DNA from 2 places in the Acidovorax sp. NCPPB 3576 genome. Region 1 is predicted to be linked to the other one. Evidence: riboswitches for the same ligand, from Rfam matches in the RefSeq annotation. Region 1 holds a riboswitch; the other holds the start of a gene.
What was found. Region 1 has a riboswitch for manganese ahead of M5C98_RS24595 (TMEM165/GDT1 family protein). Riboswitches for the same ligand answer to the same signal wherever they lie in the genome.
Positions count from the first base shown of each region.

Region 2: it holds a riboswitch for manganese, as region 1 does, so the genes downstream of both, mntP (manganese efflux pump MntP) here and M5C98_RS24595 (TMEM165/GDT1 family protein) in region 1, are expected to answer to the same signal.

Region 1 is NZ_CP097267.1:5,391,184-5,399,529, forward strand. It holds gene M5C98_RS24580 (methyl-accepting chemotaxis protein) at 1-1,511, opposite strand, end outside; gene metW (methionine biosynthesis protein MetW) at 1,920-2,504, opposite strand; gene metX (homoserine O-acetyltransferase MetX) at 2,501-3,700, opposite strand; gene M5C98_RS24595 (TMEM165/GDT1 family protein) at 3,854-4,420, opposite strand; yybP-ykoY riboswitch at 4,429-4,620, opposite strand; gene M5C98_RS24600 (RNA recognition motif domain-containing protein) at 4,852-5,250, shown strand; gene M5C98_RS24605 (RNA recognition motif domain-containing protein) at 5,500-6,093, shown strand; gene M5C98_RS24610 (SDR family oxidoreductase) at 6,217-7,008, opposite strand; gene lptC (LPS export ABC transporter periplasmic protein LptC) at 7,056-7,673, opposite strand; gene M5C98_RS24620 (KdsC family phosphatase) at 7,670-8,281, opposite strand; gene M5C98_RS24625 (KpsF/GutQ family sugar-phosphate isomerase) at 8,281-8,346, opposite strand, start outside.
Region 2 is NZ_CP097267.1:312,482-320,827, reverse strand. It holds gene M5C98_RS01575 (ABC transporter permease) at 1-936, opposite strand, end outside; gene M5C98_RS01570 (ABC transporter substrate-binding protein) at 995-2,239, opposite strand; gene M5C98_RS01565 (sulfatase-like hydrolase/transferase) at 2,595-4,238, opposite strand; yybP-ykoY riboswitch at 4,349-4,536, shown strand; gene mntP (manganese efflux pump MntP) at 4,552-5,118, shown strand; gene M5C98_RS01555 (hypothetical protein) at 5,157-5,459, shown strand; gene M5C98_RS01550 (NAD(P)/FAD-dependent oxidoreductase) at 5,490-6,797, opposite strand; gene holA (DNA polymerase III subunit delta) at 6,847-7,899, opposite strand; gene M5C98_RS01540 (LPS-assembly lipoprotein LptE) at 8,000-8,346, opposite strand, start outside.

The sequences.
Region 1 (8,346 bases):
GCGTTGAGCGCCAGGATGTTGGTCTGGAAGGCGATGCCGTCGATCACGCCGATGATGTCCGCGATCTTGCGCGAGCTGGCGTCGATGTCGGCCATGGTGGACACCACCTCGCCCACCACGCGCCCGCCGCGCTGGGCCACCTCGGCGGCCGATCCGGCCAGCTGGTTGGCCTGCCGCGCCGCATCGGCCGACTGGCGCACCGTGCCCGTCAGCTGCTCCATGCTCTGCGCCGTCTGGGCGATGCTGCTGGCGGCGTTCTCGGTGCGCACCGACAGGTCCTGGTTGCCGGTGGCGATCTCGGCGCTGGCGGTGGTGATGCTGTCCACCGCCGTGCGCACCTGCTGCAGCACCTGCAGATAGCGCTGGCGCATGCCTTCCACCTCGCGCACCAAGGCGCCCATCTCGTCGGCGCGGCGCGTCTCGAACGCCTGCGTGAGGTCGCCCTGCGCCACCAGCGTCACCGCGCCGGTCAGCTCGCGCAGCGGCTCGCTCACGCCGCGGCGCACCATGGCGAAAATGCCCGCGCCCACCACCGCCAGGGCAACGGCCATCACCAGCCACACCGCCCCCATCGCGCGCCGCTGGCTGGTCAGCGCCTCGTGGTCGGACACCTCTGCGACCACCTGCCAGCCCGTGGCGGTCTTGGTACTCAGGGCCCACGGGTCCGCCCCCTGGGCGGGCAGCAGCGCCGCGGCCTGCGGCACGAAGCCATCGGCGCTGGCGTTCAGCGCGGCGAGGAAATCGGCCGCGCCCGGATAGGCCTCCAGCACCTTCTTGCCGCGCGCCGTGGGGTGCGCGACGAACACCGCATCCTGCGGGCCCTTGCGCGGGTCGATCACGTACATGCCGCCGTGCTCATAGAACTGCATGCTGGCCACCTGCTTTTGCATCTGCTCCTGGAAGGCCGACAGGTCGTTGCCCACGAACAGGATGGCGATCACCTTGCCCGCCGCGTTCTTCACCGGCGCGTAGTGCGCCATGTAGGGCTTGCCGAACAGCATGGTGCGCCCCGTGTAGGGCTGGCCCGCCAGCATGGGCGCGTAGGCGGGGCTCGCGCGGTCGAGCAGGGTGCCCTGGGCGCGCTCGCCCTTTTCGTTCTTGACCGAGGTGGTGATGCGGATGAAGTCCTCGCCCTTCCTCGCGAACACCGTGGCCACGCCGCCCGTGTCCTGGCTGAATTTGTCCACCGTGCCGTAGTCGTCGTTCACCGCGATGCCGAAGCTGCTCAACTGGCCGCTGGCCTCGTCCAGCTGCATGCTCGGATCAAAGCCGCGCTGGAACGCCAGGGCCGATCGGCGCACCAGCTCGCGGTTGGCCTCGTCCACCGCGTTGAGCGACTGGCCCACCGCATCGACCGCATCGCGCACGCCCTCGGCGATCTGCGCGCGCGCGGCCTTCGTGGTGATGAGCGAGATCGCGATGCTCACCGCGACCAGCGCGACGGCCACCAGGGCAAGGGCCAGCAAAGTGACGCGGCGGGCCACCGAACGGGTTCGGACAGGGGAGGTCATGGCGGGTCCTTGGTCGGGCGCAGTGGGGAAGGAACGAGGGCGATAAAAAAGGAATGGCAGAAGACGCCGACCCATCGTAAGCAACCGTAACTTTCGCAGGATGAAGGCATTCCTGTAAGGGAAAACCCTATATTTTGGGCGGTATAGTGCTTGGCAGCCGTGCCTTGATCCAGGTCAAAAGAGGCTATAGCGCATATTGGACTAGGGTGTATAGCTATTTAAATCATAGCAATCGTCCGATGTTGCAACTTGTAGTGATTGAGACACTTTTGCTGGCATCCCCGATGCAAGCGAACGAGATAGAAAGGTTTGGGGCCCGCCCAGGCCAGGCCGGCAGGCCGCCGTGTCCTGCGCTTTCCCTGCCCCTGACGCACCGCCGCCAGCGCCCTGGCCGGCGGCGATCGGCTGTCAGGCGTGCTCGAAGTGGAACACCGCCGTGCCCGCCATGGCGTTGGGCAGAAAACGCACCTCGCGCCCGTCCTGCAGGCCGAAGGCGTCGATCACGCGCAGGGCGTTCTTGTGCGCCAGCACCTCGAAATCCTTGAACGTGCCCACGCGGATGTTGGGCGTGTCATACCACTGGTAGGGCAGCCGGCGCGTGACGGGCATGCGCCCGCGCAGCACCGACAGCCGGTTGGGCCAGTGCGCGAAGTTGGGAAACGCCACCACGCCCGCGCGGCCCACGCGGGCCGTTTCGCGCAGCATCACCTCGGTGTTGCGCAGGTGCTGCAGCGTGTCGATCTGCAGCACCAGGTCGAACGAGTTGTCGCCGAACATCGCCAGCCCCTCCTCCAGGTTGAGCTGCACCACATTGACCCCGCGGCGCACGCAGGCCAGCACGTTGGCGTCGTCGATCTCGATGCCGTAGCCCGTGCAGCCGCGCTCGCGCTGCAGGTACGACAGCATCGCGCCGTCGCCGCAGCCCAGGTCCAGCACCCGCGCGCCGTGCGGCACCAGCCGGGAGATCGCATGCATGGTGGCTTTCTCGGTCATGCGAGCTCCTTGGCGATGCTGTCGAAATACGAGCCGACGACGCCCATGTAGCGGGCGTCGTCGAGCAGGAAGGCGTCGTGGCCGTGCGGCGCGTCGATCTCGGCGTAGCTCACGTCGCGGCGGTTGTCCAGCAGCGCCTTCACGATCTCGCGGCTGCGCGCGGGCGAAAAGCGCCAGTCGGTGGTGAAGCTCACCAGCAGGAACCTGGCCGTGGCGCGCGCCAGCGCCAGCGTGAGGTTGCCGCCGTAGGCGAGCGCCGGGTCGAAGTAGTCGAGCGCGCGCGTGATCAGCAGGTAGGTGTTGGCGTCGAAATACTCGCTGAACTTGTCGCCCTGGTAGCGCAGGTAGCTCTCGATCTGGAACTCGATGTCCTGCGTGCTGTAGCGGTAGCCCGGCCCCGCGCCGGGCGTGCCCGGGGCGGCCGGCGCACCGCCGGCGGTGCCCGCCGGCAACGTCTCCTCCATCACCGTCTGGCGCAGCTGGCGGCCGAATTTCTCGTTCATCACGTCGTCCGACAGGTACGTGATGTGGCCGATCATCCGCGCGATGCGCAGGCCGCGCTGCGGGATCGCCCCGTGCCGATAGAAGTGCCCGCCATGGAAGTCCGGGTCGGTCACGATGGCCCGGCGCGCCACTTCGTTGAAGGCAATGTTCTCCGCCGTGAGGTTGGGGGCGCTGGCCACCACCACCGCATGGCGCACGCGCTCGGGGTACTGCAGCGCCCACGACAGGGCCTGCATGCCGCCCAGGCTCCCCCCCAGCACCGCGGCCAGTTGCTGCACGCCGATCTGATCCAGTAGCCGCGCCTGCGCGTTCACCCAGTCTTCCACCGTGACCACAGGGAAGTCGGCGCCGTACACCTCGCCGGTGTCCGGGTGCGTGTCCATCGGGCCGGTGGAGCCGAAGCACGAGCCCAGGTTGTTGATGCCGATCACGAAGAAGCGGTTCGTGTCCACCGGCTTGCCGGGGCCGATCATGTTGTTCCACCAGCCCTCGCTCTTGGGCTGGCCTTCGTACACGCCCGCCACGTGGTGCGAGGCGTTCAGCGCATGGCACACCAGCACCGCGTTGGAGCGGTCGGCGTTGAGCGTGCCGTAGGTCTCGAAGGCAAGGGTGTAGTCGCGGATGGCGCCGCCGCTCTGCAGCGGCAGCGCGTCGGCGAAATGCAGGGACTGGGGCGTGGCAATGAAGGACATGAAAAAACCCGGCGTCGCTAAAAACGAGGCCGGGTCGGTGTGTCTGTCACTTGGCGGACGGGTCTTTAGCAGTATTTATAAAGCGCCCGCAAGCTATGCAAATCGGCGCGAAGGGCACTATACCAAAGCCAAAGCCCGCCGCCCAGCGCCCGTTCAGGCCATCGGCGCGAAAAGCGCGATCAGGCCCAGCGTGAGGAAAATCACCGCCGACACCCCATGCACCGCGCGGATCGGCACCCGCCGCGTGATGCGCTCGCCCAGCCACACCACGGGCGCGTTGGCCAGCATCATGCCCAGCGTCGTGCCGGCAACCACCCACCCGTAGGCGCTGTAGCGCGCGGCCAGCATCACCGTGGCGACCTGGGTCTTGTCGCCCATCTCGGCCAGGAAGAAAGCGATCAGCGTGGTGCCGAACACGCCAAAGCGTGGCGCGCTGTCCGATCCGTCGTCGTCCAGCCGGTCGGGGACGAGCATCCACACCGCCATCGCGATGAACGACAGCCCGAGCCCCCAGCGCAGCACCTGCGGCCCCACGACGGTCGTCACCCAGGCGCCCACGGCCCCCGCCAAGGCATGGTTGGCCAGCGTGGCCACGAAAATGCCGAGCACGATCGGCCACGGCTTGCGGAAACGCGCGGCGAGAACGAGGGACAGGAGTTGGGTCTTGTCGCCCATCTCCGCGAGGGCGACGATGGCGGTCGAAACGAAAAAGGCTTCCATGGGGCGAGGAGTTGTCCGGCCGGACAGGTCATAGAACATTGACTGCACCCCGACTCCGGCCTTTTGGATCGGTGCGCAGTCAATGGTCTCGCCCAGTTCGAATGAACCGCATGCACCACAGGCTGCGAAGGCCCGAGTTTGTTGATGCATGCCCCCGTGCGGTCTGTGCGCCGGGCGGGCTACTCCCCAAAGACGGGGGCGATTGTAACGATGCGCTTCCAATCTACGGGTAAATACCCAACAAAAACGTTGCGGCCACGCCAAATTTCGTGCTTAGACCCCAAAGAGATGGTTAATAATGGGCCTTGCCTTTCTGCCAAGCAGGAACGCAAGTAAGCGGTGATTGGTCGGTTTCGCGTCTTTGAAGTCGTCACAGGTTTGTTGATTGCGTCGGGCTCCATCGCGTTTTCTTTGTTTTTTAGGAGTCCTTCATGGGCAACAAACTCTACGTGGGCAACCTGCCCTATTCTTTCCGCGACGACGATCTGCAACAAACGTTCAGCCAGTACGGCGCCGTGCAAAGCGCCAAGGTCATGATGGAACGTGACACCGGCCGCTCCAAGGGTTTCGGCTTTGTCGAAATGGGCAGCGATGCCGAAGCGCAAGCTGCCATCCAAGGCGCGCATGGTCAAAACTTCGGCGGCCGTGACCTCGTGGTCAACGAAGCTCGTCCGATGGAACCCCGTCCTCCCCGCAGCGGTGGCGGCGGCTTCGGCGGCGGCAACGGCGGTGGTGGCGGCTACGGCGGTGGTGGCGGTGGCGGCCGCAGCGGTGGTTTCGGCGGCGGTGGTGGCGGTGGTGGCTACGGCGGTGGCCGCAGCAGCTACTAAGCTCACGCTCGCAACATCTCAAAAAGGGTCCCTCGGGGCCCTTTTTTCATGCCTGAGCGCAGGGCATTTGGCGGGCGTCGGGACCTTGCTTTTTTGCGGAATTTATGGCCCATAATGCATCGGCGAGAAATTTTTCGCGTCGACGTTTGCGGGGATCCGTCAGTTTCGCGCATGGGATATCTTTCTGATTCACTGGCCGCGTTTTCGGGACTCCATCGCTTTATCAATGTGTTTTTGAGGAGTCCCGTAATGGGCAACAAACTGTATGTCGGCAATCTGCCGTACTCGGTGCGTGACAGTGACCTGGAGCAGGCCTTCGGCCAATTCGGGACCGTGACCAGCGCCAAAGTCATGATGGAGCGCGACACGGGCCGCTCCAAGGGCTTTGGCTTCGTCGAGATGGCCAGCGACCCTGAAGCACAAGCTGCGATCCAAGGCATGAACGGCCAGCCCCTGGGTGGTCGCGGCATCGTCGTGAACGAGGCGCGCCCGATGGAACCCCGTCCCCCCCGCAGCGGTGGGGGTGGTTTCGGCGGTGGCGGCGGCTACGGCGGTGGTGGTGGCGGTGGCGGTGGTGGATATGGCGGCGGCGGTGGTGGTGGTCGCAGTGGTGGCGGCGGCTACGGTGGTGGCGGCGGTCGCAGTGATGGCGGCGGAGGTGGCTACAGCGGTGGAGGCCGTGGCGAAGGCGGCGGCGGTGGATATGGCGGTGGCGGCGGTGGCCGCGGCGACGGCGGTTTCCGCAGTCCCTATGGCTCCGGCTCGCGCAATGGCGGCGGCGGCGGTGGCCGAAGTGGTGGCGGCGGCGGCGGCTACGGTGGTGGCGGCAACGGCGGCTACTGATCTCCCCTTGCGGGGGTCCTTTCTCTCCGGAAAGCCCCTCTCGCACAATGAAAAAGGCTCCTGTTCAGGAGCCTTTTTTGTGGGCGCCGCCGGCTGGAACCCCGAGGCGGGCCCCATGCCCAGTCAGTGTGGGGCGCCGCTCTTTTGCCGGTGCTTTCGCGGGCGGCCTGCCAGCAGGCGGTCGAAAAGCCCGTTCGGCAATACGCGCAGCAGCTTGGCCACCACGCCCATCTGCCAGGGAATGACGCGGTAGCTCGCACCCGCGCGGATCGCGGCGAACGCCCGGTCGGCAAAATCCTCCGGCTGCATCAAAAACGGCATGGCGTAGCGGTTCTGGCGGGTGAGCGGGGTGTCGATGTACCCCGGGCACAGCGTGACGACCCGCACCCCTGAAGCGCGCAGTTCCCCCCGCAGGCTTTCGCAGTAGCTGATGACGGCCGCCTTGCTGCCGCAGTACGCGCCGTGACCGGGCAGGCCCCGGATGCCGGCCACGCTGCCAATGCTCACGAGCGCTCCGCTGCCGCGCAGCGCCATCGCGTCCACGAACGGTTGGAACGTGGCCGCCATGCCGATGTTGTTGGTGGCGAACGTGCGTGCCATCACGTCGATGTCTTCCCTCGCGGCCGTGTCCATGCCCACGCTGATGCCCGCGTTGGCGATGACGACATCGGGCACGCCCTGCCGCGCGATGCACGCCTGGCCTGCAGCCACGATGCTGTCGGGCTGCGCCACGTCGGCGCTATAAATTTGATAGCTATCCGCCGGGATGTTGCTTGCGCTGGCCCACGATTGCATCTCTGCCGTGCGGCGGGCCACCAGCGCGAGCCGGTAGCCCGCCTGGTGAAAGCGCAGGGCGAGCGCCTGGCCGATGCCGCTGGATGCGCCGGTGATGAACACCAGGGGGCTGGAAGGCATGGGGGTTCCTGAAGGGTTGGGCCGCGTCGGCGCTTGCGGGGTCGTCGTCACTTGCCGGGCGGGGGCATCAGCATGCCCTTCACGCGGCCTTGCAACTGCATGATCTGGCTGAGGTTGTTGTAATCCATGGTGTCCGCCGTGAACTGGTCCTTGCCCCGCGTCAGCGTGACCGGCTGGTTCGATTGCACCCGTTCGTCGTTGAGCCACGCGTGCAGGAACTCGCCCCGGAACTGCAGGCGCGGCAGCGGCTCGCGTCCGGGCCGCACCAGCGGCTCGCGGGTGACGATGGCGTTGCCGAACAACTGCACCTCGGAGCCGTCCGCATTGGTGAGCGCACGGTCGGCCGTGGCGATGGTCAGGCGGCCGTCGGGCGCGACCGAGCGCATGTGGACCTTGTCGATCTCCAGTGTGTCGTTGTCCAGGTAGTGGCGCGCGAAGTCGCCGCGGACATCGCTTTGCAGCCGGCCCGTGGCATCGAAGCTCTTGACCGAAAAGGTCTTCATGAAATAGTCCGGCTCATGCGTCGGCGGGCGTTCCTGCACGGGCTTGACCGGCGTGGGCGCGTTGCGCACCAGCCACCATGTGCCGAGCGCCATGAGTCCCATGAGCGCCACTGGGAGGTAGATGGACAGCCGGTCCCAGCCCCGGCGCAGCGTGGCGATCATGCGGCGTGGGCCTCCAGCAGTTCGGCGTAGCGGCCGCTGGCCACCAGCAGCAGGTCGCAGAACTCGCGCGCCGCGCCGGCCCCGCCCGCCGCGGCGGTGACGTGGTGGGCCACGGCGCGTGCCTCGATGTGGCCATGGCAGGGCGCACAGGCGAGGGCGCAGCGGCGCATCAGGGGCAGGTCGGGCCAGTCGTCGCCGATCACGGCGGCCTGCGTCCAGTCGAGCCCCAGTTCCGCCAGGATCGCCTCGGCGGCAGGGCGCTTGTCTTCGGTGCCGAAGCGGGCATGCACCACGCCCAGGTTCTTCAGGCGCAGGCGCAGCGCGGGGGCATCGCGGCCCGTCACCACGGCGGGGGTGATTCCGGCCTTTTGCAGCAATTTGATGCCGTGGCCGTCGAGCGTGTGAAAGCGCTTGAGCGTCTCGCCGGCTTCGCTGAAGTACAGGCCGCCGTCGGTGAGCACGCCGTCCACGTCGAAAAACGCCACGCGCACGTCCTGCGCGCGCAGCAGCAGTTGCGCATCGAAGTGCAGGGCCGGCCGCAGGGGCGGCAGCGGCTGGCCGGCGGGCGCTGCCGCATCGGCGGGCTGTGGGGTCAGTGGATTGCCCATCAGATGACCTTCGCGCGCATCAGGTCGCCGATGTGCACCACGCCGACGAGCATGCCGTCCGGGTG
Region 2 (8,346 bases), 340 kb from region 1:
GCTCGCGGCCTGGGGCCGGCCCATCAGTCCCCAGGGCCGGAACACCAGCACCAGGGCCATCACCAGGAACTCCACCACCAGCGTGAGCTTGGAGAACGACACCTCGATGCCGAACCACTGCACCGTGCCCAGCCCCACGCACAGCGCCTTGATCTCGGCGATCAGCAGCGCGGCCACGTAGGCGCCCGGGATCGACCCCATGCCGCCCACCACCACGATCACGAACGCCTCGCCGATGGCGCGCAAGTCCAGCGCCAGGCTGGCCGGCTCGCGCGGCAGCTGCACCGCGCCGCCCAGCCCCGCCAGCATCGCGCCCAGCGCGAACACGCCCGTGAAGAGCCACGCCTGGTTGACGCCCAGCGCGCCGAGCATTTCGCGGTCCTGCGTGGCCGCGCGCACCAGCGTGCCCCACCGGGTGCGGGTGAGCAGCAGCCACAGCAGGCCCAGCACCAGCGGGCCCAGGGCGATCAAGAACAGGTTGTAGGTCGGGTACTGCCGGCCCATCCACTCGACCGAGCCCGCCAGGCCCGGCGCGCGCCGGCCCAGCAATTCCTCGGGGCCCCAGAGCCACAGCACCGCGTCGCTCACCACCAGCACCAGCGCGAACGTGGCCAGCAGCTGGAACAGCTCCGGCGCGCGGTAGATGCGCCGCAGCAGCACCACCTCCACCAGCGCGCCGAAGGCGCCCACCGCCAGCGCCGCCAGCAGCAGGCCGAGCCAGTAGCCCATCGGCCCGCCCGCCAGGCCCGCAAGCCCCACCATGTGCTCGACCAGCGAATACGCCAGGTACAGCCCCAGCATGTAGAACGAGCCGTGCGCGAAGTTGACGATGCGCGTCACCCCGAAGATCAGCGACAGGCCGGCCGCCACCAGGAAGAGCGACGACGCCTCGGCCAGCCCGTTGAGCAGTTGGGTCAGGAAGCCGGAAAAATCCATCGCGGGGGTGAAAGCGGGGGCAGGCGCAGAACGCGGAGAACCAGGCGGGCCCGGCGCGTCAGGGCGCGGGGCGCAGCGCGCGCACCTCGGCCTCGGGCGGCAGCAGGGTGTCGCCGGGCACGTAGCGGTAATCGACCATCACGCCCTTGCCGTCCTTGAGCGCGATCTTGCCCACGTACACGCCCAGCGTGGACTGGTGGTCGATCGCACGGTATTCGATGGGGCCGTCGGGCGTGGACACCTGGAGGCCGCTGAAGGCTTTCACCAGCGACTCGGCATCGGTCTTGCCGCCCGCGCGCTTCACGCCCGCGGCCAGCGACTGGATGGTGTCGTAGCCGATCAGCGCGCCCAGGCGCAGGTCTTCCTTGCCGTACTTGGCCTGGTAGGCCGCGACGAACGCCTTGTGGGCCGGCGTGTCGATGCTGTACCAGGGGTAGCCGGTGACGATCCAGCCCACGGGCGCCTCGTCGCGCAGCGGCTCCAGGTATTCGGGCTCGCCGGTCAGCAGGCTCACCACCGGGGTGCTCTTGAACAGGCCGCGCGTGGTGCCTTCGCGCACGAACTTGGCCAGATCGGGGCCGAACAGTGCGTTGAAGATGGCGTCGGGCCTGGCATCGGCGATGGCCTGGGCCACGCTGCCCGCGTCCAGCTTGCCCAGCGGCGCGGCCTGCTCGGTGACGAACTCGATGTCGGGCTGCTGCGCTTTCATGCGCTTTTTGAACGTGTCCACCGCCGACTGGCCGTATTCGTAGTTGGGATAGACGATGGCCCAGCGCTTTTTCTTGAGCTTGAGCGCCTCGGGCACCAGGGCCGACGACAGCATGTAGGTGGACGAGCGCAGGCGGTACGCATAGGCGTTGCCGTTTTGCCAGGTGATCTTGTCGGTGAGCGCTTCGCTGGCCAGGAAGAAGCGCTTCTTTTGCTTGGCGTAGTCGGACAGCGCCAGGCCGATGTGGGACAGGAAGGTGCCCGCCAGGATGTCCACCCGCTCGCGCGAGACCAGTTCGTCGGCCAGCCGCACGGCCTCGCCGGGGTTGGCGTTGTCGTCGCGCGTGACCAGTTCGAGCTTCCTGCCGCCGATGCCGCCGGCGGCATTCACCTCATCGACCGCCAGGTACATGCCCTTTTTGTAGGCCTCCAGGAACACCGGCTGGGCCTTGTAGCTGTTGATCTCGCCGATCTTGATCGTGCCCTGCGCCCACGCGGGCGCCACGGACAATGCGCCCAGCGCGGCGATGCAGGTAGCGGCCAGCCAGCGGGTGCCCGGCCGTGGTGCGGCGCAGGGAAGGTGAGGAAAGCCCATGACATCTCCTAGCGAAATAAACGACGCCCCATGCCACCGCATGCCCCAGGCCCTGCGCGCCCGCACGGCCAGGGCCATGGTGCGCGTTCCAAAATGACTTACAAAATCCGTTCCAGCCCTGGGCCCTCCCGGAATCCGCAGCGGCCGCCGCTGTGCGGCCACTGCGCATCCTATCCCAGGCCCCGGCGCCGATGCAGCGAACGAGGCGGGACATGGAGGGGGATGCAGGCCGCCGCAAGATGCTATTCATTTGATAGCGACATGCCCTAGTGGATATTGCGGTGGCGGCCTAAAACATGCTTCAACGGTAGAACGGCACTTCGCACGCCCGGCCCATCGGCCGCCCCGATCCCGCTCAGTCCGAGAACGACGGCACCGCCACCGGCAGCGTCGGCGCCACCCAGCGGTAGCCGGCCTCATCCAGCACATTGCGTTCCGGCGAAGCCCCCGCCCATTGGATGTTCAACAGATCGGCCAGGGTCCACCCCGCCCAGTCGGCGCGAAACGGCCGCTGCGCCATGGCGGCGGACACCGGCTGCGCCGCCTCGTTGCGCCAGATCACCGCGGGAATGCGGTAGCCCGAGGCGGTGGCCGGGCTGTGGCCCGCGCGGTCGCTGCCGTGGCCGACCTCCTGGCCGTGGTCGGACAGGTACATCCACGCCCGGTATTCGCCCGGCCGCACTCCGGCGCGCGTGAGCTGCAGCGTCTCGGACACCACGAAGTCTTGGTACAGCAGCGCCGCGTCGTACTGCTGGCGATAGCGCCGCACCCAGGCCGAACGGCCCTGGCCGGCCAGCTGCGCCTCGACCGCGTCCACGTGGTCATCGAACGGGTTGTCCCCGCTCGGAAAGCGCAGCCGGTAGTGCGGGTGCGCGCCCATCAGGTGCACCACGATCAGCTTGCGCTCGGCGGGGTCGTCCAGCGCCTCCTGCACGCAGTCCAGCAGCTCGCCGTCCAGCGAGGCGCCCGCGCGGCCCGGCGTGCGGTTCACCATGTCCACCACGTCGGCCAGGCGCGCATGCTGCTGCTCGATCGCCACGTCGTCGTGGTTGCTCATCCACCAGACCTTGTAGCCCGCGGCGCGGGCCAGCGCGACCACGTGCTGCCCGTCGGCCCGGCCCGGCTGCCCGAAGCCGAAGAGGTTGGCCATCGCCGGCAGCGTGCTGGCATCGACCGACCACGCGTTGCGCAGCACCGCCATCTCGCCGCCCAGTTGCCGCTGCTGCGCCTCCAGCCGGGGCGTGGTAGGGCGCGCGTAGCCGTACAGGCCCATGTTGTCGCGGTTGATGCTGTCGGTCACCACCAGCACCACGGTGGACGGGCCAGCACGCGTGATCACGGGCGCCGCCTGCCGCGCGCGCGCCAGCAGGTCGCCGCGCTGGCGCTCCTGGTCGGCCCAGCCGCTGCGCAGTCCGTGGACCGAGGCGTTCCAGTGCATCCAGTACGCGACCGGGTGCAGCCGGCGCCACGGCTTGCTGGCATAGCCCAGGGCGCTGAACGCCACCAAGGCGCACAGCAGCGCCGCCAGGCCCCGCGGCCAGCGCACAGCCGTGCGCAGCCCGCGGCGCGCGCTGCGCCCCACCAGCCACGCGGCGCACACCAGCGCCGCCGACCACACGGCCACCGAGCGCCAGTGCATCGACAGGTATTCGGCGCTCTCGCGGCCCGTGGTGTTGGCGGCGGCGCCCAGCACCAGCGTGCTGTCGGGCGCGGCCTGGTAGGCGTCCAGCAGGTAGGCCCGAGCCACGCCGTCGAGCGCGAAGGCCATGGCCCACAGCCACACGGCGGCGGTGCGCAGCCGGTGCACGGCGTCGCTGCGCACCGGCCAGGCCAGCCACAGCAGCGCGGGCAGGGCCAGGGCCATCAATTGCGCCACGCGGCGGCCATCGTGCCCGAGGGCCACCAGCGCCAGCACCGTGGCGGTGGCCAGGCCCAGGGCGCGCAGCGCCTGCCGCGGCGCGGGCGGCGGGGCCGCGGAAAGGGAGGAAGGGTCTGGCACGTTCGGGATCACGCTCGTCGGGGTGGCGCGGATTCTGACAGCGGGCCCAAGCCCCCGCACACGCCAGGGCCGGCACGGCCCCAGGCCGGCAGGGGCTTCTATAATCCGCGCTCCCTTGGGGAGTAGCCGGCTTTCGTGCAATGTATTTCGAGCGTTGTACGAAGGCGCCTGCGTCAACACACTCGGCATGCTGCATGCCGTGGCGCCGGCAACCGTTGCGGTTGGCGAGACCATCGGCATGCCACCGCGACGACAGGTCGGGCAGCGGGGGCGTGCCTTTGCGCTCGCCCGGCCGTACAACGACTTCCCCACCATGAATTTCGCCTCCACCGCCTTGCTGGCCCTGGCCATGTCCACCGACGCGTTCGCCGCCGCCGTCGGCAAGGGCAGCGCCCTGCAGAAACCCCGCTGGTCCGAAGCGCTGCGCACCGGCGCCATCTTCGGCGTCATCGAGGCCCTCACCCCGATCGCCGGCTGGGCGCTGGGCTACGCCGCTTCGGGCTACGTGAAGGAATGGGACCACTGGATCGCGTTCACGCTGCTGACCGTGCTGGGACTGCGCATGGTGTACGCGGCGTTCCAGGCGCCCGATGCCGAGTCCGAAAAACCCGCCCGCCACGGCTTCTGGCTGCTGGCCGTGACCGGCTTTGCCACCAGCATCGATGCGATGGCGGTAGGCGTGGGGCTGGCGTTCCTGGACGTGGGCATCCTGCCCGTGGCCGCGGCCATCGGCCTGGCGACCTTCGCCATGGTCACGATCGGCGTGATGGTGGGCCGGGTGCTGGGCAGCATCGCGGGGCGCTGGGCCGAGGCCGTGGGCGGCGTGCTGCTGATCGGCATCGGCTCGGTGATCCTCTACGAGCACCTGACCGCGCTATGACCCCTGACACCCCTCCTCCTCCCCGCTACGCTGCGCACATGACCACGTTCTCCGACACCACCGCCGCCCTCGTGCAGCTTGCCGAACTGGAGGCCGCCCTGGCCCGGTGCCGCGCCCCGGGCGGCAGTGCCACTGCGTTGAGCGAGATGGCCCGCGCGCAGGATGCGCTGCTGGCCGCCCTGCCCCCGCGCTACGCCGAGGTGCTGCACGGCCTGCTCGACCGCCTCGAATCGAGCGCGTTGTTTTCCGAGGAAAGCTGCTCGTTCAGCCAGAAAGGCCTGCTGGACAGCCTGCAGCAGTGGGTGGACAAGGCGGGCGACGTGCTGCGCCGCGCCGGCTGATCGATCGGCCAGCCGGCGACCCATCGGCCATCACCGCTCCGCGCGGCCGGCCCACTTTTCCCGGGCGATGTACGCGCGCACGCCCAGGCCCATGAAGGGCTCGGGCGGCATGCGCGTGGGGGCGCCCAGCGCCAGGGCGTCGGCGATCAGCGGATGGTCCTGGCCCAGCGCCAGATCGGCCGCGAGCGCGCCCAGCGCCGTGTGCTTGACGATGCCCACGCCGTTGCAGCCCGCCACGCCGTGCACGTTGGAGGCAAAGCGCCCCCAGCGCGGCGCGCCGTTGCGCGTGATGGCGATGGCGCCCTCCCAGAAATGCGCGAGCGGCACGTCGGCCAGTTGCGGAAACCGCGCATCGAACACGGCCCGGTGCGCGCGCCGCACGCGCTCGCGCACGGCGGCGGCCACGCGAAAGCGCGGTGCGTATTCGAAGCCCTGGCGCACCAGCAGGCGGTGGTCGTCGGTGTAGCGCAGCGTGGCACCGGCCACGGCGTTCACGGGCGTCACGCCCCAGCCCTGCGGTGCGCCCAGCCGCTCGCGTTGCGCGGGCGTGAGCGGCGCGCTCAGCGAGCCGAAGGTGGCCAGCGGAAAAGTCTCGCCATGGAACAGCCCGAGCTGCTGCGCAAAGCCGTTGCTGGCCACGATGAGCTGCGGCGCCTCGATGCGCCCCTGCGCGGTGTGGGCCACCACGGCGTGCGGGGCGATGTCCAGCGCGTGCACGGGCGTGTTCTCGTACAGCGCGACCGGGCCCGGCAGCGCATCGGCCAGGCCCCGGCACAGCGCGGCCGGGTTCAGCAGCACCGTGCCCGGCGTGTACAGCCCGGCGGCGAAGTAGCGCGTGCCCAGGCGCGCGGCGAGCGCATCGCGGTCCAGCCGTTCGTGCGGCTCGCCCAGCGCGCGCAGCTCCTGGGCATGGTGGTCCAGCGTGCGCCCGGCCGCGGGCGACACGGCGCAGTGGTACTTGCCGGCGCGGCGCCACTGGCAGTCGATGGCATGCGCGGCGATGTGCCGCTGCAGGTCGGCCATGCCGGCGGCCAGCAGGCGCTGGTAGTGCGCGGCCTGGCGCAGTTCTTCGAGCGAACTGCCCACGTTGTGCGGCACGTCGATGGCGAAGCCGGAGTTGCGGCCCGAGGCGTTGTCGCCCACCGTGCCCGCATCGACCAGCACCACGTGCGCCTGCGGGCGCAGCTCGGCCAGGCGGCGCGCGGCGGCCAGGCCCGCATAGCCGGCGCCCAGCACCAGCCAGTCGGCCCGCACGCGGCCCTGCAGCGCCGGGCGCGGCGCGCGCGCCGGCAGGATGGCCGACCAGCCGTTGGTGGCGTCGTCCGACGGCAGGCGCAAGGGGGCGGAATGCGGTGCCGGCAAGGCGATCCAAAGGCGCTGCGGGCGCTCAGCGCGCCCCGCAGGCCTTGCACAGCTGCAGCGCCAGCCGCTGCAGCGCCTGCCAGCCGTCGGTGGGCCAGTCGGGCACCTTGAGGCCCTTGACGATGCCGTCCACCGTGTGGGCCGACTGCAGCAGCCGGGCCGCGGCCGCGTCGGAAAAGCGCGGCGCGATGCGCTCGAACAGGCGCTCCTTGGGGCCCCAGATGCGGTTTTCGCGCAGGGCGATGGGCAGGGGCTTGCCGGCGTTGAGCGCGTCCTTCACGCGCTTGAGCGCACGGATGTCCTCGGCCAGCGCCCAGTGCACCAGCACTTCGGCCTCGCCCTCGGCCTGCAGGCCGTCGAGCATGCGCTGCACCCGGGCCACCTGGCCCGAGAGCACCGCCTCGGAGAGCTTGAACACGTCGTAGCGCGCCACGTTGAGCACCGCCGCCTCGACCTGCGCCCACGACAGCTCGCCGGGCGGGTGCAGCAGCGCGAGCTTGGCGATCTCCTGGTGCGCGGCGAGCAGGTTGCCTTCCACGCGGTCGGCGAAGAACTGCAGCGTGCGCTGGCCCTCGTCGCCGCCGGCCACGCGCTGGCCCTGCAGCGACAGGCGCTGGGCGATCCACTGCGGCAGCGCGGCGCGCTCCACCGGGTCGATCTGCACCGAGATGCCCCGGCCGTCCAGCGCGCTGAACCACGCCCCGGTGCGGGTGGCCTTGTCCAGCCGCGGCAGCAGCACCAGGGTGAGCGTGCTGTCGTTGCCTTGCGCGGCCTCGGCGATCTGCTGCAGCGCCGCGCCGCCGTCCTTGCCGGGCTTGCCCGAGGGGATGCGGATCTCCACGATCTGCTTGTCGGCAAAGAGCGAGAGCGAGCCGCCGGCCGCCAGCACCGCGCTCCAGTCGAAGTGCGCGCCGGCCACGGTGTGGCTGCTGCGCTCGGTGTAGCCCTGCGCACGCGCCGCCGCGCGGATGGCGTCGGCGGCTTCCTGCTGCAGCAGCGGCTCGTCGCCATGCAAGGTGTAGAGCGGCCGCACGCCCTTTTGCAGGTGCGCGGCGAGCTGGTTCAGAGCGACTTGCATGGGCGCGTGCGGGGCAGGATTTTTGAATGAAACAGGCCGTACGCCCTAGTGAAACATGCGGTGACAGCTATTAAATTAATAGCAACCGAGGCCTCGGGCATCAAACCGGGCGCGCCGCGGCCAGCCGGCGCAGCAATTGCTGCACGAGGTCGGTCTGCATGTTGCGGTACAGCAGCGCCTCTTCGGCCTCCTTGGCGAGCGCGATGCTTTCGTTGTAGCTCACATCGCGCTGCTGCAGCAGCTCGGTGTCGGGGATCAGCTCCGCGCCCTGCTGGTTGCGCAGGCGAAAGTGGATGCGCAGGCGCAGTTGCAGCTCGCGCACCTGGCCCGAGGCGTTGTAGCCCACCACCACGCGCTCGCGCTGCTCGGACAGCAGCTCGAAGATGGCCTCGGCCGTGGTCTTTTGCGCCGGGTCGCGCAGCACCGTGAGGTTGCCGGCCGCGCCCT